3 regions of the Ornithinibacillus xuwenensis genome follow, and region 1 is predicted to be linked to each of the others. Evidence: predicted binding sites of a transcription regulator. Region 1 holds the regulator's gene; each other region holds the start of a gene.
What was found. Region 1 encodes LexA, which represses DNA repair genes until DNA is damaged. Its sites were predicted from a motif close to CGAACATATGTTCG; they were not measured.

Region 1 (8,101 bases):
CTATTATACGCAATCTAGTAGAAAATAATGTCATACTGTGAAGCGTAATTTCACTAGTTTTGTCGAAGATATTAACTAATTGAAAAATTAACAACTATAGAACAATTAAGGCTTAATAAGGTTTGTGAAAGTTTTTTATTAACAATACGACTGAAGCAGTTCTAGTAGATAAGAGAAAAAGCCAATCAACTACAATTGATTGGCTTTTTTCAGATATATTTATTTTACATGAGCGATTTAACATTTTTAACAACATTTTCAACTGTAAAACCATACTCTTCAATAAGTTTTTCACCGTTCGCAGATGCTCCGAATGTGTTGATTCCCATCACAATTCCATCTAGACCAACATAACGCTCCCATCCTAGTGGAGAGCCCATTTCAATTGCTACACGGCTCTTAACAGATCTAGGAAGTACTTGTTCCTTATAGCTTTGATCCTGCTCTTCAAAACGATCCCATGATGGAATACTAACTACACGCACATCAGTACCTTCTTGTCGTAAAACCTTTTGAGCTTCAACAGCTAATTGAACCTCTGATCCAGACGCAATTAGAATAGCATCCGGTGTCTCTTTTTCAGAATCACTTAGAACATAAGCACCACGTTTAACACCTTCGTATGCTTTTTCGCTTGTACCCTCTAACGTTGGCAGATTTTGTCTGGTAAGAACAAGTACGGTTGGCTTGTCAGTCGATTCAACTGCTAATCTCCATGCTGCTTGTGTTTCGTTCCCATCAGCAGGACGTATAACAGAAAGGTTTGGTACACCTCTGAAAGAAGAGAGCTGTTCAACAGGTTCATGTGTTGGACCATCTTCTCCAACAGCAATCGAATCATGTGTAAACACATAAGTTACAGGTGTTTTCATAATCGCAGATAGACGAACCGCTGGACGTAGGTAGTCACTAAACACGAAGAAAGTTCCTCCGAATACTTTTAGTCCACCGTGCAGTGCCATACCATTTAATGCAGCACCCATCGCGTGTTCACGAACACCAAACCATATGTTTCTGCCCGCATAATTGTTTCTAGTTAAATCTTCTTCCCCATTAATTGTGGTTTTATTTGAGCCGGCTAAGTCAGCACTTCCTCCTAAGAAATTAGGAACAGATTTAGCAATCGCATTTAAAACCTCACCTGAAGAAGACCTTGTCGCTACTGATTTACCAGTTTCATAAACAGGGAGTTCTTTTACCCAGCCTTCCGGTAAATTCCCATGAATAGCTGCCTCTAATTCCTTCGCCGCTTCAGGGTATTTTTCTTGATAGGTTTTATATAAGGAATTCCAATCTCCTTCTAGTTTTTGCCCTTTTACAACGATTTTTTCATTGAAATCAGCATAAACCTCCTCTGGAACATGGAAGTCATCATGACCCCATTCATAGAATTCCTTCGTTAAGACTACTTCGTCTTTCCCTAAAGGTGCACCATGAGAAGCTGCGGATGCAGATTTATTAGGAGAGCCATAGCCAATAACGGTTTTAATCTCAATTAGAGTTGGCTGTTCTGTATTTTCTTGTGCAGCTTTGATTGCAGCACGAATCTCATTTAAATCAGTTCCGTCTTCAACACGGATAACTTGCCATCCATATGCTTTAAAGCGTTCCTCCGAATTATCGGAAAATGCTCGGTTTAATTCACCATCTAAAGAAATATCGTTTGAATCATATAAAGCAATTAGTTTACCTAATTTCAAATGTCCTGCAAGTGATGCTGCTTCATGAGAGATCCCTTCCATCAAATCACCATCACTGATTAAGGCATATGTATAATGGTCAATAATGTTCAAGTCTTCTCTATTATATTTACCTGCTAGATGAGCCTCTGCCATTGCCATCCCAACAGACATAGCAATTCCTTGTCCAAGCGGGCCAGTAGTAGCTTCTACTCCATCTGTATGATGCACCTCTGGATGTCCTGGTGTTCTGGAACCCCATTGGCGAAACGATTTTAAATCATCAATCGTTACATCATAACCAGAAAGATGTAATAAGCTATAGAGAAGCATAGATCCGTGGCCTGCTGACAAAACAAAACGATCACGATTAAACCATTTTGAGTTTTTTGGGCTGTGGTTCATGAAATCCGTCCAAAGTGTATAAGCCATTGGAGCAGCCCCCATTGGTAATCCTGGATGACCAGAGTTGGCTTTTTCAATCGCATCAATTGAAAGCGTACGAATTGTATTAACTGATAATTGTTCAACATTAGTTGACATAATGATACTCCTTTCTACTTCAAGCATTTAATTTAATTCCATGTTTATCTTATAATGAAAGATGCCGTATAACAAGTTATTTTACGCATTATAGATATTATTTAGTAGTTGGTACACTATCAATGCTTGCTATTTCTATCTTGCATATCTTTTAGCTTTTTCGGTGTAACATCATTTCCCGCCGGGTCAATAACTGTCATTGTTTTTAATTGATTTTTAAAGGACTTTCGAACGTTTTTCAAATATTCCTCACGAAGCTCTACCTGTTCCTTCTTTTCTGTTTCTGTTAAACCATCCTTACTTTTAGCTTTCTTAGCTAATGCATTTATCCGTTCCAGTTTTTCCTTCGATAACAATCAAAAAACCTCCCAAATTCTATCTATTTATCTTATCCTGTCACTGTTAAGTAAATGGAAAAAAGCAAGGACTAAATACTGTCCTTGCTTTTTAATATTACCTGTTCCATGTATTTGAATCAATTAATTTATACTCCTGATACCTACGATGAACAGTAGCCTTTGAAACTTGGTATCCTAATCCATTTAACGTGTTTGCAATCTCCCCAAAAGTTAATTCCTTATTTCGTAAATGAACAATTTCTTCTATTGGGACTTCAATTTTTTCTCTACCAGCCGCTTTGTTCCGATTTGATAAATTGTTTGATGGATTATAGCCATTCGCAATAGCCTTTTTCATACCTCGCTTTATTTTAGCGTTATGGATTTTCCGTTGATATTCTTCTACAATACCGACTATCTGCAATACCATTGAATCTGACTCTGATAGCTCTAACTCTCCATTATGTAACACCGTATAAATAGGTATCTTTCGTTTTGCTAATTGATGAAATAGTGCAATCTTCGTGTTGCCTCTACCAAGTCTCGTCTCATCTTGAATAAATAGACAATTCGCTTTTCCAGCTTCAAATGTCTCGAGCATCTCAAATATACCTTCACGTTCGATTTCATAACCACTAGCTTGTTCTTCTATACATTTAACGATGTTAAATCCATAACGATTGGCTAGTTGATATAACTCTTCCTTCTGTCTTGATAATGATGTTTCTTGTGCTTTTTTATCTGTACTCACTCTGCAGTATATGATGCCATTCACTTTCAAAACCCCTATTTATGCACTAATTAATGAAAGGTATAAGAATCCTAATGTTAACGCAAATGCAGCAATGTAAAACAAATCTGTTTTGTTTACTCTTCCGAACATTTTACATCATTCCTTCCTTTTCAATATAAGAACCTTTGTTCGCTAAATTCATTATAACAGAACATATGGTCTTGTCAACGTTTTTTCGAACGAATGTTTGCATTTTTAGATAATGGGTGGTAAACTATCATTAATAAATCTTATGTGCGAGGGGTTTAATAGATGACTAAATTATCCAATAGACAACAAGCAATTCTTGACTATATAAAAGAACAAGTGAAAATTAAAGGATATCCACCTTCCGTAAGAGAGATTGCAGAGGCTGTTGGTCTTGCTTCAAGCTCTACTGTGCATGGACATCTCTCAAGACTTGAAAGTAAAGGCTTTATTCGCAGGGATCCTACTAAACCAAGGGCAATTGAAATACTAGATTTTGAGGAAGAGCTTACTATTCCAAGGGACGAAGCGCGTTATGCTCCAGTCATTGGTAAAGTAACTGCTGGTGTTCCAATTACTGCTGTCGAAAATATTGAGGAGTTTGTTCCAATCCCTAGCTCATCAGCTGGGCCCGATGAGAACCTATTTGTTCTCGTTATCGATGGAGAAAGTATGATTGAAGCAGGAATTTTAGATGGTGATATGGTCATTGTCAAACAACAAAACACCGCACAAAACGGAGATATTGTTGTTGCCATGACGGAGGATAATGAAGCAACTGTAAAACGTTTCTTTAAAGAAAAAGATCATATTAGACTTCAACCAGAAAATCCTACAATGGAGCCATTAATTTATCCAAGCGTTTCTATTCTAGGGAAAGTAGTTGGATTGTACCGACACATTCACTAATATTATTCATACGACAACGTCTATTAGTTAAGACGTTGTTTTTATGTAAAAATACATAACAAAAGAGCTGATTATGGTCAGGAATTCCCTGATTGTTAATTAGCTCTTTCTATTTCTATGATAAGTATCAGCTTTTGGAGTTAGCAAAATATTTTAACCGAGGCTTATCAAGTCAGTAGTTTGTCATATAATAAGCACCACTTAACCATGTTAAGTATATCTATTAAGCAAATTTGGAACAAAACTGTTAAATGCTACTTATGATAAAGTTCCTTGTAAGCAATCACTTTCAATGCGGTAATTTCCTCTTCGGATAATTTGCCTTCAATTTCTTGAAGGAGTTCTTCTTTAGAAATTTGACCTTCTTGAACTTTCGATTGTATATTTTGAAGTCCTGTTATTCCTACTTTCTTCACTAGCATTCTAGTAGCTTCTTCTTTTGTTGTAAATGGTAATGATTGTTCGTCAACTGATTCGGCATCTTCTAAAAAGGCCATTAACTCTGGATCACTTTCAATTGTCTGTTTGATTTTCTCAAGTTCACCACTGTTTTCCAATTCAGTAGAAAGAACTTCCATTAACTTATCGGATGCTAATTTTGTTCCAAAATGATAAACCCCATAGCCGAGAATAGCTAATACAATGACGGTAATAAGTAATCCCTTTATAATCTTCATCGTTTCATACGCCCCCTTTGGTATAACTATATAATAAATCACTAAAAATTTGTTGGTTAACTTTTTTCTAAATATCGGATTTTGTAGATATAATTCTATACTTTCAACGTGAAAATTCTAATTATTAATGGACTTTAGCAACATAATACACTCTCACAGTGGAATAATAATTGTATTAATTCATCTAAGGAGTTTATTCATGCTACTCTCAGTTACCCTATCACTAACCATACTCTTTATCATCCTTGCTTTTCGTACAAAGAGTCTTCATAAGATAGAAGTTATTACACTAATTGTATTTATCTCTAATCTTTTAAATGAGGCATTTAGTATGGGAGGCTTAAATCTTGGCCAAATAAAAACTTCAGATAATATGGGTTCATTTTTATCATTTATAATATGGTGCGCTGCACTAATACCAGCAATCATGACTTGGATGATTGGGATGACGTTATCACTTCATACTTTCCTTTGGAAAAGCGTCACTATAATATTAGCGTCTTTTGTTTTAGTTGTAGTTGAATTTGCAGCAGAATGGGGCGGAATGATAGAACACCATCAACTATCAATTCCTGGTTTATTGATATTTTGGTTTCTAGTTCTTCTTGCTGTATTAATCTTTCAACGTTTTTATTCAAAACTTTTGAAAGGGGTATAACAATTATATGTTTTTATTACCAATCCATTTTGACGAGAATGAGTGGTTCGTAATAATAGCCCTCTTCCCTCTTATTTTGGGAATTATTTTCTGTCGTAAAGTATTACCCTCCGCGATTACAGTTGCCGTAATTCTTTATTTCGCTTCAATTGGCAAATGGACTGATTACATTATAGGCATTAAGCTTCAACGATACCTTGCTTTAGACACCTTCAAACAAGATTTATTTGACTGGCTATGTTTAGGCGTAGCATACCCACTATTCGGTTATTTTTTTGTGTATTTCTTAGTTAAATGGAAGTTAAAAGGCTTTTATACAACTTTATATATCGTACTTTGGGCTTTCACACTTGTATTCCTGGAATGGGTTGCTTCGATATTCAACGTATTTGTTTACATTAGATGGAACCTAATGTATTCCTTTCTTGTTTATTTATCCGTTTTAATAGTAGCTTTTTACTATTTAAAACTGATCCAACGATATTATAAACATCTCGTAAAAAACAGCTAATCAATATCCTCAGTAGTGTAATTGATTCTTCCGTTCATCCCAATTTGTGTACACCATTAATAATATATTTTATATTTGTTTACAAACTGTCCTGTTTTGAATAAGCCAAATAAACATTTTCAAACATAAAATACCGCTAAATGTTTCAAAGGAGAATTATATGCAAACTTTATTTGTATTGTTTTTTATATTTATAGGGATAATTTTTGGTGTTTGGACTAGATGGAAAGAATTTTATCCAACCTTATTATTTTGGATTATCGCTAACCTGTTATATGATTCTCTATTTCATGATTATAGATTATGGGAATTTATCCCAGTTTGGATTGACAAAATTTTTCTTCCCACCCATACTATTATTTCGGCTGCAATTGCCTTATTAATCTATCCATTTGTTATTGTTGTTTACTTAGGTCGATTTCCTAGAAAAAATTATGTAAAACTATTGTGGATATTACTTTGGGCTTCTATTTTTCAAGGCGTAGAAGTACTAGCGTATTTTAATCAAAGTATCATGCATCACCATGGCTGGACACTTGTCTGGTCCTATATTTTTAACCTTATAACCTTTTCCTTACTCGCTATTCATAAATGGAAACATTGGCTAGCATGGCTATTAGCCATACCAGTTGTCTTTTTTATTTTTCTATATTTCCATGTTCCGATACCGAAATAGTCACTACATCGTCCCTCGGTAATGTAGGTAGTAACTTTCGTTATTCGATTCTTGTATCTAAAAGACGAATCAAAAAATACCGACCTATTTGTAACATATAAGGGCGATATTTTTTAATAATACATTCTATTATTTTGGTCCAGATAGCTTTAATCCAATTCTATCAGAACAACCTTCATACATCGTTAAATATTGATCTCTCCCCGGAAAGGACAGTTCCTTCTATTGCAATAGTAACGTGATATGCCTGGTGGAATTTTGGGGAGTGGGCTTTATTATACTTCTTCTAAATCATCTTCAACAAATCCGGAAACATATTGATCAATTTCAAATTCTGCCCCTATACTAATCGCAAAATCCATTACTTCCAAGGATAATGAATAGCCAGGTGATATTCCATCCTCCACAGAAGTGATGGCACAGAACCAGGGTTCAATTTCCAATTCTCTAATTAACTCCTTGATTGTTCGTACTTTATCTTTAAAAGTACGAACAATCATCTGAGTTACCATTTCAAAATCATATGTTTCAATTCTCCCTGTACTATACATCCAAATTGTATTACTATATTGTCTTTCTGGCAGAGAAGATGTACCGATCTGTTCTCCCTTTTTGGAAGTGCTAGTTGGCGTTACCCTTAACTTATCTGTTACCGTTGAAAGTGAAAAATCATAATTTGGTTCCTTACCAATAAAAGATAAAAATACTTCAACTGATGTTCTATTAGTCATCATTACTCCTTCTTATTTTTCCTATTGAAGAGGGCGAATTTGGTTTGGTGTATATCAATCAAGCGTAGTTTTATAAGATACTCTAGTTGAATTATGTCAAAAGTTTACATTTTTTTATATCCTCCAACAATATTTGAATTCAAGTACTTATTTCTTATTTTTCTTCCCTCCTCTTGTAGGTAATACAATTATTCGTCAGATTTTTCCATTTTCCCTCTTTTTTCAACTTGGGAAAGTAATGAATATTTATTGCATTTAACCACCTATAAACTTTCCTACTTTCCTAACATAAATATCCGTAGTTCTGCAGGAAATATTAATCATGCTGTAAATCAATAGGTCCATACTTTCTTTCTACTCTGTTCAATTAACTATCCATTCGTTACGACTTACACATGGTTTATACTACTAGTAGCTAGTGCATATTTGAAATATGTCCAGAAAAGAGTATTCCATGGCATTTATCAAATTACTTTCGGCGTCTATTCTCATCTCTCCAAGAAATTGGAGCAAAAAAAATACCGCCCATTATTCATAAATGGACGATATTTTTAATTAATATGATATTTGCATTTATTGGGTGCTGGACATGAACAAGACAAAAATCGATTTCATCTAA
Region 2 (8,101 bases), on a different contig from region 1:
TATTAGTGTTTCGTAACGGCTTCGGGTTCGGTTGTCCATTACTTTTTCACCTAACCGAAGTAATGTGATAAGAAAGACATCATTTTCTTACGATGCAGCACCACATTATTATGAAAATCAAAATTTATAGTTTGATAAAAAGTGCTTAACCATGGTATAAGTGTAAAGGAAGCAGAGATATCTTTGCTTTTTATTTTTGGGTCACATCAGGTTGTCCTGATCCCCGATAATGAGAGGATTTGAATTTATATATGTCAGACAATTTTTGGCGTGATTTACCACGACCGTTTTTTATACTAGCACCAATGGAAGATGTAACTGATGTTGTTTTTCGCCATGTAGTGAGTGAAGCTGCTAGACCTGATGTGTTTTTTACAGAGTTCACAAACTCGGAAAGTTATTGTCATCCAAAGGGACACCATAGTGTACGTGGTCGTTTGACCTTTACAGAAGATGAACAACCAATTGTGGCCCATATTTGGGGAGACAAACCGGAGTATTTCCGAGAGATGAGCATCGGAATGGCGAAAGAAGGTTTTCGTGGTGTAGATATCAATATGGGCTGTCCTGCACCTAATGTTGCACCGAATGGGAAGGGGTGTGGTCTCATCCGTCGTCCAGAAGTTGCAGCAGAATTAATACAAGCAGCAAAAGCGGGGGGCTTGCCTGTAAGTGTGAAGACAAGGCTTGGTTACACGGATGTAGATGAATGGCATGACTGGCTTACACACGTACTCAAACAAGACATCGTTAATCTCTCTATTCATCTGCGTACCAAAAAGGAAATGAGTAATGTAGATGCGCATTGGGAGCTAATTCCTGAAATTAAGAAGCTTCGTGATAAAGTGGCACCAGATACGCTCTTGACGATCAATGGGGATATTCCTGATCGTCAAACTGGCATGGAGCTTGCTCAAAGGTATGAGGTTGATGGGGTTATGATTGGTCGTGGTATTTTTAAAAACCCATTTGCCTTTGAAAAACAGTCGAAGGAGCATAGCAGTAAGGAATTGCTCGATCTCTTAAGGTTGCATCTTGATCTTTATGATCAATATTCAAAGGAATATGTAGCCCGTTCATACAAATCTCTGCAACGTTTTTTTAAGATATATGTTCGTGGGTTTCGAGGAGCAAGTGAGCTAAGAAATCAATTGATGGGCACAGAATCAACTGATGATGCCCGTACATTGCTCGCTAATTTCGTGGAATAATCTCTTAAAGGCATGCATGCATCAGTGAAAGAAAAATGAGCAATTTCCAATCGGAAATTGCTCATTTTTATATTTTCCAGACAACTAATATTATTTCCTGGTCTTTGAAATTCCAATTTATTCTTTCACTTCAATAGTAAACAAACGAATTGCTTGCTTAAATAATTTTTTAGTATGAAAAATATGGAAAAAATGCATACTATAGATAAAAAGGAGGAGAATTTTGATGGCTAAAAAAGAATTACTTCCGGAATTAGAAACCTTTACACTGCTTAATCCAGACTTTGATCTTCCATTAGAAGAAAATATGGAAGTGAAGCAAGAAAAAGAGCATATTAATGAAAAAAATCCTGAATTATTAGGAAATGCTGACTGATTAAATAATTTTTTGAAAAATTATGATTTGATATAGGAATATTCAATAATATTTGTTACATTAATACGTAAGCCTCTCCCTTTCATTCTCATGAAAGGATGATATTAAATGATTAATAATACGTTTTATGCTCCCTTACATGAAATTACGCCACTCACCCTAGCTGTAATCGCCCAAAAAGATGAAGAAGGAAATAGTTATACATCAGTTCTAGAAGAAGAAACAGAGTATGTTGTGGAGCACTCACCAAGTAAGTTGATTGATTATGCATGTAAGTTTTTTGGTGCCAGTTTGAAGGGCAGGCAAGATGGAACACGTAATATTTGTGGAATTACACATAAAGCTCCAATCTCTATAGACCCCTCAAGTGGCATGTATTTTTTCCCAACTACCTCTCCCACGAATTCAAAGTGCTCTTGGATTGCACATTCCCACATTGACCAAGTGAATCGTGCTGTTAATCAATGTACAGAGATTGTTTTTAAAACCGGAAGAACAATCACTTTGGATACATCATATGGTTCTGTTATGAACCAAATTCATCGTACTGCGCAATTTCGGTATTTATTAGATAATCGAATTAAGCATTTGCAACAGTAAGGGATTGGCTTTGGGATAAAGCCTTTATCATAAACTCCTGTACGATTTCCTCAACCTTTTTGCGAATAGCTGGATTAAAATAATTTCGTTTTTCTTCTTTCCCCTTACAGAGAAAAAGATAGGAAGAGAAGGAATCATTTTTATTGATTAACATTACTTGAAGTCTCTTCTTTTCCATCTTTGTTCGTAATTGTCTGCGTTCTGTTAATGCTTCTGTATTCATTCTTTCCAAAAGCTGAATATATGGTTCTTTTATTTTAAAAGCTCCCTTTTGGACGTGCTGAATATCCTGTTGAATCACGACAATTGCCATCGAAAGAAAAAGAAAGCGTGTAGTCATTGCTAATTCTTCATCTGTAAGATAGCGCATAGTTACCCCTCCAAATAAGAACGTTTGTTCTATTATACGCCAAATAAACGAAAAATACACTAATAAACAAGAAATATTTTTTGGGAATTGAAAGGGTAGAAGGCTATAATTTCCAATTAATAAGTAAAGTATGGTACCGGATATTTTATATCGTGTTAGGATAGGATTAGTTATAGTAGTAATATGCTCAATGTGTATTTATATAAGAGAAAATAACGACTTAGAAATGCCATGCTTAATAAAACTTTTCATAATGTTTAATTTCAATTAAAATGGAGTTAGTACATAAAAGAATAGGCGTTTTAGTTGGATGGGGAGATTTTACTAAATGTATCTTTTTAACATCATTACTGAATGGAAAATAGCATTTGAAAATGACGAGCTAGATCAATACATTATGGAACTATTACAGGATTATGAGCGCTTAGGGCCATTACCGGGAATATTGCTACCTTTTGTCGAAGCATTTCTCCCTTTCTTACCATTAGTGGTATTTGTAATGGCAAACGCTGCAGCCTATGGACTATTAGAAGGCTTTTTACTGTCTTGGGCTGGATCTACCCTTGGAGCAGTACTTGTTTTCTTAATCGTTCGAAACCTTGGCGATAAGAAAATCTTCGTTTCCATACGAAAAAACAAGCAGGTAAAGAAGGTAACGGGATGGTTGGAAAGACATGGATTCGGTCCATTATTTTTATTGATGTGTTTTCCGTTTTCACCATCGTCTGTTATCAATGTGGTAGCAGGATTATCAAATATTAGTATTTACCAGTTTATATTGGCTACGATATTAGGTAAATCTGTCATGATTTTTTCCATCTCATATATTGGTTCAAGTATTGTATCATTTGCAAAAAATCCTACCAAAACAATTATTGTAGGAGGCTGTATTGTACTTTTTTGGGTAGTTGGGAAATTCATTGAAAAGAAGCTACACCAAAAATCCAAGCTGCAAGATACTTCGGATTCAGAGAAAGTATAGTATAATTTAAGACAAACGAAAAAATCAAAACTTCTGTCTCTTATTAAGTAAATAGTCAGGAGTTTTTTTCATTCACTGTACATTATCTAAGGGAGGGGACTCATGTGGGACTTCGTTTTATATTAGGAAGAGCAGGAACAGAAAAAAGTAGCTACGCATTTAACGAAATAAAGGAGAATTCAACTGTAGACCCGCAAGGTCCACCAATATTTTATATTGTGCCAGACCAAATGACTTTTGAGCAGGAATATGCTTTATTCCAAGACGAAGCTTTTCAAGGTAGTATTCGGACACAGGTAACGAGCTTCTCGCGCCTAGCGTGGTTAATACTTCAAGAAACTGGTGGGGCTACAAGACAATTCATAAGCTCAGTTGGTATTCAAATGATGCTGCGAAAAATCATCGAAGAAAAAGATGGAGAATGGCATGTATTCCAAAAAGCTGTGGAGAAACAAGGATTCTTAAGCCAATTGGAAAAGATTATTACCGAGTTTAAACGATACGAAGTAACGCCAGAAATGCTATTGATGCAAAAGTATCAAATTAATCAGTATGCTCATAAAGAGCCTGGGGAGCAAGCTTTGATTCATAAGCTAGAAGATTTGCACTATATTTACCAGAAGCTTGGACAAGCACTAGCAAATAACTACATTGATAGTGAAGACCAATTAAGTCTTCTAGCTGAAAAAATAACGGAAGCAAACTCGTTAGAAGGTGCTGAGATTTATTTTGATGGTTTCCATCGTTTTACACCGAAAGAGCTGGTGGTAGTCGAAGCATTATTCAAAAAATGCAAACGAATTACCGTGAATCTAACAGTTGATAATACAGACCTAGAAGAATTATCAGATCTAGACCTGTTTTATCAAACGAAGGAAACTTATCACGCTTTAAAATCTCTTGCAGAGTTAAATCAAGTCAAAATTGAAGATAATATTGTACTTAATCCAGTGGAAGGGGTCTTTAAGAATAGATCATATTTTGCACATCTCGAGAAAAATTTTGATGTTCGGCCAGCGCCTGGTTATCAGGAAAATGCACCGATACAAATAGCCGAAGCTGTTCATCCTAGAGCGGAAGTGGAAGGTGTTGCACAAGAAGTATTACGTCTTGTTCGTGAAGAAAATTATCGTTTCCGAGATATTGCTGTCTTAATTAGGCAAACCGAAACCTATCAGGATATCATCTCGACGATATTTGAAGATTACAATATTCCAGTTTTCATAGATGAAAAGCGTACTATGCTGAACCATTCCTTAATCGAATTAATACGGTCAGCGCTTGAGGTTGTTGATGCAAATTGGCGCTATGACGCTGTTTTTCGCATGCTTAAGACCGGATTTATTCCAGCAACAGATGAGGAATATCCATTAACTGATGATGCAATTGACGAGCTTGAAAATTATGTCATTGAATATGGTATCCGTTCTAGGAAGCAGTGGATGTCAGAAGAAAATTGGATTTTTCAACGGTTTAGGGGATTTGAGCAAGCAGTTCAAACCGATGCAGAGAAAGAAATGCAAACACGTATAAATCATTATCGTAGACAGGTTGTTCATGCCCTAGCAACATTTGATGAACAAATGAAGTCCGTATCTACCATTCAGGAGCTATGTGAAACCACGTATAGATTGCTGGAGCATATCCAGGCACCGGAAAGACTTGAAACGATGCGAAATATGTTTGATGAGAACGGACAACTATCCAAAGGACGTGAGCAGGAACAAGTATGGAATGGCATTATGCACCTCTTGGATGAAATCGTTGAGATGGCTGGAGAAGAAGAGATGGCTTTATCAACGTTCCGAGAAACATTGGATGCGGGATTCGAGACGTTGAAATTTTCTCATGTACCACCAAGTATTGACCATGTTATTGTTGGGACAATTGACCGCTCACGAATTAGTGGTATTAAATGCTCCTTCTTAGTAGGCGTAAATGATGGGGTATGGCCATTAAAACCACCTGCTGATGGGATGATTAATGAGACTGAACGAGAGCTCTTGGCTACCCATGGTATGAAGCTAGCCGATACAAGCAAACGCCAATTATTAGATGATTGGTTCTACATGTATTTGGCCTTTTCTGCTGCATCTGATTATTTATGGATCAGTTATCCAATTAGTGATGAAGAAGGTAAGTCGAAGATGCCATCACAGCTCATAAAACGTATGAAGGATATGTTTCCGGCATGTAAAACGCCAATTCTATTACAGGATCCAGATGAATTATATGAGGCAGATCGATATATTACGTCGCCAATCAAGACAAGGTCTGCCTTAACGGCTCAGCTTTCTAGAAGTAGAAAAGGGTATCCAGTCAAATCTGTTTGGTGGCATGTATTGAATTGGTATATGACCAATCAGCCAAGACATGAGACGACGTATACGATATTACAAAGCTTGTTTTATGAAAACACGCCATCGGACATTGAAAAAGAGACAGTTGAGGCATTATATCCGAAACAGGTAATGGCAAGTGTGTCTAGGCTAGAGACATATTATCGTTGCTCTTACCAGCACTTTGCTAAGTATAGTCTAGGATTAAATGAACGAAAAACATATAAATTGGATGCACCAGATATTGGTAATTTGTTCCATGAGTCATTAAAAATTATTACAGAATGGATTCAAGAGGAAGGTAAGGATTTTGCTCATTTAACAAAGCGAGATACGGATTCTTATGCTGCACGTGCAGTCACAACGCTTGCACCAATTTTACAGCATCAGATATTGCATAGCTCTAATCGTTACCAATATATCCAACATAAATTGCAGCATGTTATAGCACGTGCAGCTTATGTATTAAGTGAACAAGCAAGATTAAGCCAATTTTCACCTGTTGGTTTGGAGCTTGGGTTTGGATCAAAGCGAGACAAGCTTAATCCGGTTACATTACAGCTACCGAATGGATATGAAATTATGCTTCGTGGTCGAATTGACCGAGTAGATAAAGCATTGAACGAAGAAGATTTATATTTGAGGATAATTGACTATAAATCCAGCGCTAGAGGTCTGGATATGGTGGAGGTTTACTACGGATTAGCCTTACAAATGCTGACGTATCTCGATGTTGTGCTATCACAATCTGAGCAGTGGCTAGGGAAAAAAGCTACACCTGCTGGAGTCTTGTATTTTCATGTGCACAACCCAATGATTACAGGTAATCACAAGCTGTCAGATGAACAGCTAGAGGAAGAAATTTTTAAGAAGTATAAAATGCAGGGATTGCTTATTAATAGTGAGCGTGTTATCCAATTGATGGACACTTCACTAGAGTCAGGAACAAGTCAAATCGTCCCTGCAGGGATTAAAAAGGACGGTGCGTTTAATAAATCATCCAAAATAGCAAGTCAAGAGACGTTCTCAAGCTTACAGCAGCATATCCATCACCTCATGATGAATGCTGGAATTGATATGACACTAGGTGCAGTTCATTTAAACCCATATCAACGAAAGCAAAATGTGGCGTGTACGTATTGTCCGTTTTTATCTGTCTGTCAGTTTGATACGACTCTAGAAACAAACAACTATCGAAAACTGCCAGAATTAAAAGAGGAAGAAGTACTCGAGAAGCTAAGGGAAAAGGAGGGAGACAACATTGGTTAAATGGACAAAAGAACAAGAGGCTGCAATTTATACGGAAGGCAGTGATGTCCTTGTTGCAGCGGCGGCTGGCTCAGGTAAGACTGCTGTACTAGTAGAACGTATTATTCAAAAACTATTAAAGCAAGAGAATCCGGTCGATATAGACTCCCTCCTGGTTGTTACGTTTACGAATGCAGCAGCACAGGAGATGCGAAACCGAGTTGGTCAGGCACTAGAGAAAGCATTGGAGCAAGATCCAGGCTCAGCACATCTGAAGAAGCAGTTATCACTGTTACAACGAGCATCCATTTCAACGTTGCACTCATTTTGCTTAGATGTGGTCAAACAATACGCCTATTTAATCGACATTGATCCGGGGTTTCGGATTGCAAATGATATGGAAGCAGACTTAATGCAGCAAGAGGTACTAGATGAATTATTCGAGGATTGGTACGGTCGAGAAGGGGAGGAGCAGGAACGTTTCTTCCAAGTGGTAGACCGATTTTCTGGGGATAGAAATGATGTTGATGTCGAGAAATTAGTACTATCATTGTACAATTTTGCTGTTCAAAATCCACGACCACATGTCTGGCTTGATCGTCTAGCTGAGGTTTATGCAATACCGGATAACTGGCAAGAGGAAGACCTGACATGGTTAGAGATTATTAAGCGAGAAGTGCGTGATAAATTCCAAGCTATTGAACAGGAAGTTAATCATGCCTTGACATTAACAAAGGAAAATGATGGACCTTATCAGTATACGGAAACGATTGAAGCAGATTTTCAAATGCTAGAAAAGGCACTTACATTGCTTGATGATTGGGATGAGCTTCAGGCATTTATGAGTGGAAGTGACTTCAAAAGGCTGTCAGGAAAAAAACAAGAATGCAATGAAGATAAGAAGAACAAAGTGAAAGCATTAAGAGATAGCTATAAAGACCGTTGGAATGCAATGAAGGGGAACTGGTTTAATCG
Region 3 (8,101 bases), 310 kb from region 1:
ATAAAGATAAAAATTAGTATAAAAAGCGCGAGCCATAAATTGATATCACTTAAGACTTTAATTCCCTTATTCAACCCTGAATAAGCGCTTATGGCGAAGATTAGCGTACATAATATCATGATTCCAGCTTGAACTCCAAGCGTAACCGGTATTCCTGTAATATCATGCACACCTTCTGCAATCATAGGAGTACCAAGTGCAAGTGTGGTTCCAGCTCCGCCTAATAGACCAAATATAAATAAGACATCAATTAGTACTCCTAATGGACCGTCAGCAAGCTTTCCAATTAGTGGTTTTGTAGCTGCGCTTATTTTTAGAACTGGCTTTTTTCTTACGTAATAGAAATAAGCAATTGGCAATGCAGGTAATGTATATATTGCCCAAGCAATGGGACCCCAATGAAATAATCCATAGGTGGCAGCCAGTTCAATCGCTTCTTTTGTTTCTGGTGTTACACCAAAGGGAGGACCTTGATAATAATAAGCCCATTCAATCATTCCCCAGTATAAAATACTTGATCCGATACCTGCTGAAAATAGCATTGCAGCCCAAGAAAATGAACCAAATTCTTTTTCTGTTCCTCGCTTGCCTAATTTTATTTTGCCAAATTTACTAAATGCAATATATAGCAAGAATAAAAAGGCTAATAAGCCAAGCGCTAAATAAAGAACGCCGAAATTTCCTGTTAAAAAGCTATTTGCCATATTTATCGCTGCGGCTCCAGCTTCAGGGTAAAAAATTAATGGTAATGATACGGCAAGTAATACAAGTATCGCTCCGATAAACGTTGGCCAGTCAATGAGCTTTGCGTTCATGTAAACATTCCTTCCTTTTAAATAGTACATAACCTTAATATGCTCACTTTCCTAAATTCCATTAGGAATTGAATATGGATGAAAAATATCCCACTAATAATAAGCTAAAATTGATTCAGTCTATAAATGAAAGGGGAGGTTATTACATGAATCAGCAAATCCGTAAAATTATGACATCAAATGTAGTAACGGTTAACGATTCACAAACTGTTCAAGAGGCCGCTGCGTTAATGAGCCAGTACAATGTCGGTTCACTTCCAGTTGTGAATAATAACGGTCAAATGGTAGGGATGATTACTGACCGTGACATCACACTTCGTACAACGGCACAAGGGGAGAATCCCGAAGAAAGAGTAGCAGACGTTATGACAGCACAACAGATTGTGCAAGCAACTCCTGATATGGATGCTCATGAAGCAGCTCAACTAATGGCACAACAACAGATTAGACGCTTGCCAGTAGTTGAAAATGGACAGGTTGTCGGCATGGTAGCATTAGGTGACCTAGCTGTTGATAATCAGCTTGATAATGAAGCAGAACAAGCATTATCAAGTATTTCTACCCCTTCTGCACCACAGAAATAACTTTTTTATGGTACAGAAAACAGGCCTTCTTAGCTGTTTTCTGTACCTTTTTTGTTTCATCTTCCACATGAATCATGTAAATTGATTGTAAAGGTATGAAGGAGGGGTAGGGTTGATTCAGAAAGTAGGAATTGATGCTGGTGGTTCACTTGTTAAAATCGCTTATGAGGAGCAAGAAAGGCTACATACGAAAATCTTTTCCAGTCTTGAAATAGACCAACTTATTCAGTGGTTAACGACGTTAGCTCCGAATACTAAGCTCGTTTTAACTGGTGGAAAAGCTGGTTATATAAAGCGTCTTGCTACGAATAATTGTTCTATCGTTAATGAGTTTGATGCAGTAACTGCAGGAACTAGATATTTGCTGCAAACAGAGAAGGATATAAGAGAAGAGGATTTTATTTTAGTTAACATTGGTACGGGAACGTCTTTTTTTCATATGACAGAAGGCTCCTTCGAACGTGTTTTAGGTAGTGGGATTGGTGGAGGAACTCTGATGGGATTAGGCCATCTTATTACTGGAAAACAGGATTTTCAATTATTTACATCGATGGCTGAAAATGGCGATAATCGCAATGCTGATTTATTAGTACGAGACATTTATGCACCGGAAGAACCTCCAATTTTTGGCGACTTAACTGCTGCTAATTTCGGAAAAGCTCATTTAAATGAACATGCTACTGAGCAGGATTATTTAGCAAGTGTGATGCAATTGATAGGGGAAACAATTATCCTGCTTGCTGGTCAAGTGGCATCTTCGAAACAAGCTAGTAAGATTGTATTTGTTGGGGGAACGGTTTCAAATAATAAGGCCTTACAAGATGTCTTAGGTCGTTTTCGTGACATGATGTCCTATGAACCTATTTTTCTAAAGAAGGGCTCACATGCTGGTGCAATCGGTGCTTTAATTAGTTAGACGCTTAAATTATGATGTAGCTGCCAACATGTTTACTGGCAGCTACGCACGATGTCCCCCAATTTTCTTACTGCGATCTAATGTGACTCCAGCATCTGTGTAGCTACTTGCTCGGAGTATTGCTGTGGCCCCATATTTATCACGAATAGCGTCCATGACATAACCAATATCCGTTTTTTTCGACCGGTCCTCAAATAAATTTAATTGCGTTTCTGCTTTTTCAAATAAGTTATCTAATGTTACGTAGACATGGCGGATATTACTTTGACCATCGTAAAATTCTTCAAACAGCTGTAAGCAAACCTGGTACATATCCATGGTTACATTAGTAGGAATTGAAATCGACCTGGAGCGTGAAAATCCTCCTCCAGTTTCTTTGGAATAGGCAATACCAAGATGAATCGTTTTTCCGATTTTACCTGCTGTTCGCGCTCTACGGCAAACCTCCTCACAAAGGTCTAGCATACAAACTGCGACTTCATCCTTCGTGTAATCTCGTAAAAGAGAAATGCCATGACCAAAGCCTTTTTGTTCATGCTTAACAAAGTCACCATAGACTGGACTTAAGTCGATTCCCCATGCATGCCAGTAGAGTTGCTCACCCATAACACCGAATCGTTTTTTGAGATGATCGAGGTTGAATTTAGCGAGTTGTCCGAGGGTAACGATTCCCATTCGATTTAAATTGTGTTTCATGCGACTACCGATTCCCCATATATCTTCTACAGGGAAGGGCCATAGTTTTTCTTCAACATCCTCATATCTACATTCAGCAATTCCAACCTGTTTTGCGTGTAAATCCATGACAACCTTGGCTAAAAACTTATTATCGCCAATACCAATTGAGCAAGTGATTCCGAAGCTGTCCAGAATATCTTGTTTAATCTTTTCAGCAACCTCCCAGTAACTCCCGAATAGCTTGTGAAGCCCGTTCAATGTGACCCATACTTCATCTACAGAATATTGATGGATTGCTTCTTTTGGAGCATATTGATTAATTAATCTTGTAATTTCTACAGAGACTTGAAGATAATCAGCCATATGAGCCGGCACAATATGAATATCTGGATCATTTGGTAATTCAAAAAAACGGCTCACATTGCTAATGCCGTACTTTTGCTTTAGGGCTGGGGAAGCAGCTAACACGATGCTTCCAGATCTACTCGGATCGCCGACAACTGCAAGCATCGTCTTCATCGGATCATGCCCTAGCTTAACAGCCTCGACACTAGCATAAAAGGAACGCATATCAATACAAAGCACATCATTACGAGGATAAGCAGAGTAATCCAATCTAATTCACCACCAAGTAGAACGTTTGTTCTTATTATATGATGCTAGTATTGGATTATCAATGGAAATTTATGCTAGTGAAATGAGAGTTTTTTATTAAAAGCTGAATATGCAGCAGGAAATGCTGAAGATTCGCAGAAAAGCTAAAGTCCTAGCTGAAAAAGCTAACTCCCAGTCGAAAAAGCTAAACATCAGCTTCCAAACACTAAACATATAATGAACTGTGTGAATTTTGCAAAAATGCGCAGGCGGGCAACGTATATGTGCTATTCTGTAAGCGAAAGAAGCATAGGGAGGGGAATAAATAATGAAAGGCTTTATTCGAACTGCTGAATTACTATTAGGTATCTTATTTTTAGGGGCGGGATTAAACGGCTACTTCGTGTTATTCGGCTTTGAGCCATTTGCACCAACAAATCCAGCTGCAATGGAATTTTTAGGGGATGGCTATTTACTGGCAATGGAGAAAGGTGTAGAAATCATAGCAGGAATTTTACTAATTATTCGCAGGTTTATTCCATTGGTATTAGTTGCGCTAACAGGCATCATTGTAAATATTTTTGCGTTTCATATATTTGTTGACCCGGAGTTATTGCTATTAGCAATCGTATTAGTGGTTCTAGAAGGAATCTTGGTATGGGCTTATCGAGAAAATTACAAAGGAATAGTGGAAAGTAAGCCTCATTGGAAGAGTTAATAGAAAAGGAGTCCCTCCAGCATTTATCATGCATATAGTGTTATATGGAATTTTTAGGGAGGGAAATCTAGGTGTACTATTGCTATCCAGTGTATTATTACTCAGCTTATCCATATCGTTATGATACGAATCGTCAGTTTCCAAATGTGAATCCGGATCATTTGTATGAAGCTGCCAATGAAACAAGGGTATTAATGCGTGAAGCTAGTGTTGTATTAGATCGGTTTGCAGGATCGAAGGAATTTGGGAAGCGCGTCATGAGTGCGGCTCAGAAATCCAATATGCCAGAGGTTAAACGGTTAATTAAGTCAATAGGTGTAACATCAGATATTGATGTGAATTATAACCCAGACGAATTAAGAATGGCGTTTATATCCAAGATTAAGAATACAGAATGCTGTAGATTAACCGTTGCATTACGGTGGAGCTAGCAAATTAAAAAATGCCAGTTATCTAAAAAGCTGCATCTTGTTAAACAAGGCTAACAATTGATACAGTTTTTGGAAACTGGCATTTCTTCATTAAAAAGTCGAGTATTGATTTGTTTGTTGAAATTTAATTTCTCCACCTATAATGGTCATTTCAACCTTGGTATCTAGCAACTCATCTGGGTCGAGCATGGAAAATGGATTGTTAGAAAGTACTGTCATATCAGCAAGTTTCCCTCTTGAAATGGTTCCTTTCATCGTTTCTTCATTGGTAGCATAGGCTGTTAAATCAGTAAATAGGCGAAAAGCTTCGTACATCAATAATTTTTCTTTAGGATTCCAACCACTATGAGTTTCTCCAGGTGCTCTTCTTGTAACGGCAGCGTGAATTCCAAGTAATGGATCTGCTGGTTCAACAGGGGAGTCTGATCCTCCCGTACATATTACGCCTTTTTCCATTAAGGTTTTCCAAGCATATGCAAGCTCAATTCTTTTTTCCCCAAGTCGCTCTTTGACCCAAGGAAAATCACCAACAACGAATCTTGGTTGGATATCCGCAACTCTTGAAGGAACTGCTAGACGCTCAATTAGTTCCTTACGAAGTACTTGTGCATGGATTAGTCGATCACGATGGGAGACAGCTGGGAATAAATCGAGAACATCCAATACATTTTCAAGTGCTTGGTCACCAATCGTATGCACTGCAATTGGCATCGACAGTTCTCGTGCTTTCCTGACAATCGCGATTAATGACTCTTGATCTAACATGGCTTCTCCATAGTTATTGGGATCATCGTGATACGGTTCTGTTAATAGTGCGGTTCTCCGTCCGAATGCACCATCAGCAAAGATTTTGATTGCGCCAATATTAAGCGTTTCATTTCCGAATCCAGCGTACATCCCAGCAGCTCTAATGTCTTCTATAAAGTCATGATTAATTAAGAGGTTAGCACGGAGTCCTAGTTTTTCTTGGTTTAAAAGTGTGTCATAAATTCGATAGGTCTGTTCAAGCCCACCTAGAAAAAGAGGATCATTAGTATGCACACTAGTTAAGCCTCTCTCCATTGAATAATGAATCGCTTGACGCATGGAACGTAATAGTTCCTCATAGGATTTCTCAGGAATATGCTGTTGAAAAATTTCGGAAGCAGATTCTAAGACAAGTCCAGTAGGTGTTTTCGTTTGTTCATTTAATACAATGCTCCCCCCTTCAGGAATAGACATTGATGGGTGATAGTTGCTTCTTTCTAGTGCTCTCGTATTGACAACTGCAGCATGTGTACAAATTCTAGTTAAGAATAAAGGATTATAAGGAGAAACATAGTCGAGCTCCTCAATTGTTGGAATTAATCCTTCTATAAATAAGTTCTCATCCCAACCACCACCGAGCAACCATTCATTCGGCTTTAAAGTACGTGCTTTATCCCTGATTTTTTCTAACATCTGGCTTTTGGAGGTAACACCGGTAAGATCAAGGTTCATGAATTGATCGGCAATCAAGGATAGGTGAAGGTGGCTATCTACTAATCCTGGTGTTACTGTTTTACCACCAAAGTTAATCACCTCACATGTAGGATTACTCCAATGAAGTAACATTTCACTGTCTGTCCCCATATCAATAAACCGACCATTTTCGATAACCACGGACTGAACAAGTGGTTTTGTAGAGTCCAACGTGTAGATATTTCCGTTGGTATAGATTTTTCTCATGGTGCATTCTCCTTAACTATGGAATGTGTTTTCTTACTGATATCATATAAATTTAAAATTAGAATGGGATTGTTTTCGATAAAAGGGCAGATTGATTGTAAAGAGGATGAAGAGAGGGTGGATGTATCAATATACAAAAAAGCAACAATAGCTTGAAAATAACCTATCATTGCCTTAACAATATACGCTATCATCCAATTCGATCAGTAGTTCTCCATGCAAAATTCTCTTTACATGACAGTCTGCCCCTTGTTCAGGAAACATCCCAACATAAATAAGCTTGACTCTTATTATGCTTCGGCAAGTAATCCTTTTATCCAATCATCATAGTTGTCATTCTCCGATGGACTACTAATATTACTCGCGCCTCTACCTCACCGATCTGATAAGGTAACTTATAAAATTTAAGTCAATCATACTAATCAAGTGGTAGTAAGTCAATAGAATAGTACTATAGTAGATATAATGAATGAAGAAAACAGGAAATATACACGGGAATTTTATCGGGATTTGTTGTAATTTGATGATTATTCTATTATTATTTGATTAGTAGGATAAAAGAAATAGGAATATATTCTTAAAGAAATGGAGTTCAGCTATAAACCATAAATACCTGGCTATTTATACGATAGAATAATATTTTAATTAGACATATACATACTTGGGGGATGGACATGGCTAGAAAACTTAAAGTAAAGATACCAAAAGTTAAATCAATAAAACTACGAAATATAAAGATAGGATGGAAATATGGTCTTACATTAGCACTTGTAATATTGCTATTTATTGGTTCATCAACAATCGTATCAAATTCCATCATGGGAATCGGTAATGATATTAAACGATTAGATGAAAAAAGCAATATTGCCATGAATATTTCGGAAATGGGTTCACTAACTCGTAATATGGGTATTTATGTTGTGTCTTACTATCAGGAACAAGATGAAGGATATGTTGAGGCATTTAAAGAAAATCAATTGCAATACAATGAGTTAGCTAATGAAGTTCGAATTAATTTACAAACTAATGAGCAAAAAGAAATTTTTCAAAAGGTGTCATCGAATAATCAAGAGCTATACCGAGTATTTACGAATTATATTGTTTCTGCTATTGAGAATAATAGCATGACTTCTGCGGAATCATTTGTCATGCAATCAAATGAATTACGTGAAGAAACAGTAGGGTTATTAGATCAGTTAGTGATAACAATGGATTCTGATCGCAAGAATGCGATTAGTAATGCACTTGATAATCAAAAGCAGACATTTATTACACAGATTGTTTTTATAACTGCATCGATTATTATTGGAGTTATATTAATGATATTAATCAGTCGTGCTATTTCTCGTAATTTGAAAAAGGTTGTTCAAGTTAGTAATCGTATAGCAGAGGGAGATCTAACCGTCTCAGATATTGAATATGTTGGTAAGGATGAAATCGGACAGCTCGCTTCTTCTATTAGTAAAATGAGTGCATACTTGAAGGATATTATTAAACAGGTTTCCACTGTATCGGATACTGTAACAGGTCAAAGTGAGCAATTGACACAGTCGGCTAATGAGGTTCGTGCAGGAGCTGAACAAGTTGCAACTACTATGCAGGAATTAGCATCAGGATCAGAAAAACAAGCGGACAGTGCAACTAATTTATCACAAAAA

Region 2: the regulator LexA is predicted to act here: its motif matches at 2,575-2,588, upstream of ABC228_RS10845 (YhjD family protein).
Region 3: the regulator LexA is predicted to act here: its motif matches at 3,627-3,640, upstream of ABC228_RS05650 (DNA polymerase IV).

What each region holds. Positions count from the first base shown of each region.
Region 1 covers NZ_JBDIML010000001.1:678,108-686,208, forward strand. Annotated here, with positions in the region: gene tkt (transketolase) at 225-2,222, opposite strand; gene ABC228_RS04075 (DUF896 domain-containing protein) at 2,342-2,578, opposite strand; gene ABC228_RS04080 (YneB family resolvase-like protein) at 2,676-3,335, opposite strand; gene lexA (transcriptional repressor LexA) at 3,606-4,229, shown strand; gene ABC228_RS04090 (hypothetical protein) at 4,484-4,906, opposite strand; gene ABC228_RS04095 (hypothetical protein) at 5,106-5,564, shown strand; gene ABC228_RS04100 (CBO0543 family protein) at 6,236-6,751, shown strand; gene ABC228_RS04105 (DUF4279 domain-containing protein) at 7,027-7,482, opposite strand.
Region 2 covers NZ_JBDIML010000003.1:280,675-288,775, reverse strand. Annotated here, with positions in the region: gene ABC228_RS10860 (tRNA dihydrouridine synthase) at 252-1,211, shown strand; gene ABC228_RS10855 (hypothetical protein) at 1,438-1,587, shown strand; gene ABC228_RS10850 (competence protein ComK) at 1,696-2,187, shown strand; gene ABC228_RS10845 (YhjD family protein) at 2,168-2,557, opposite strand; gene ABC228_RS10840 (TVP38/TMEM64 family protein) at 2,886-3,539, shown strand; gene addB (helicase-exonuclease AddAB subunit AddB) at 3,644-7,147, shown strand; gene addA (helicase-exonuclease AddAB subunit AddA) at 7,140-8,101, shown strand, end outside.
Region 3 covers NZ_JBDIML010000001.1:987,345-995,445, reverse strand. Annotated here, with positions in the region: gene ABC228_RS05665 (BCCT family transporter) at 1-815, opposite strand, end outside; gene ABC228_RS05660 (CBS domain-containing protein) at 962-1,399, shown strand; gene coaW (type II pantothenate kinase) at 1,512-2,315, shown strand; gene ABC228_RS05650 (DNA polymerase IV) at 2,358-3,608, opposite strand; gene ABC228_RS05645 (hypothetical protein) at 3,916-4,305, shown strand; gene ABC228_RS05640 (YuzC family spore coat inner layer protein) at 4,377-4,736, shown strand; gene ABC228_RS05635 (amidohydrolase) at 4,827-6,443, opposite strand; lysine riboswitch at 6,643-6,823, opposite strand; gene ABC228_RS05630 (methyl-accepting chemotaxis protein) at 7,118-8,101, shown strand, end outside.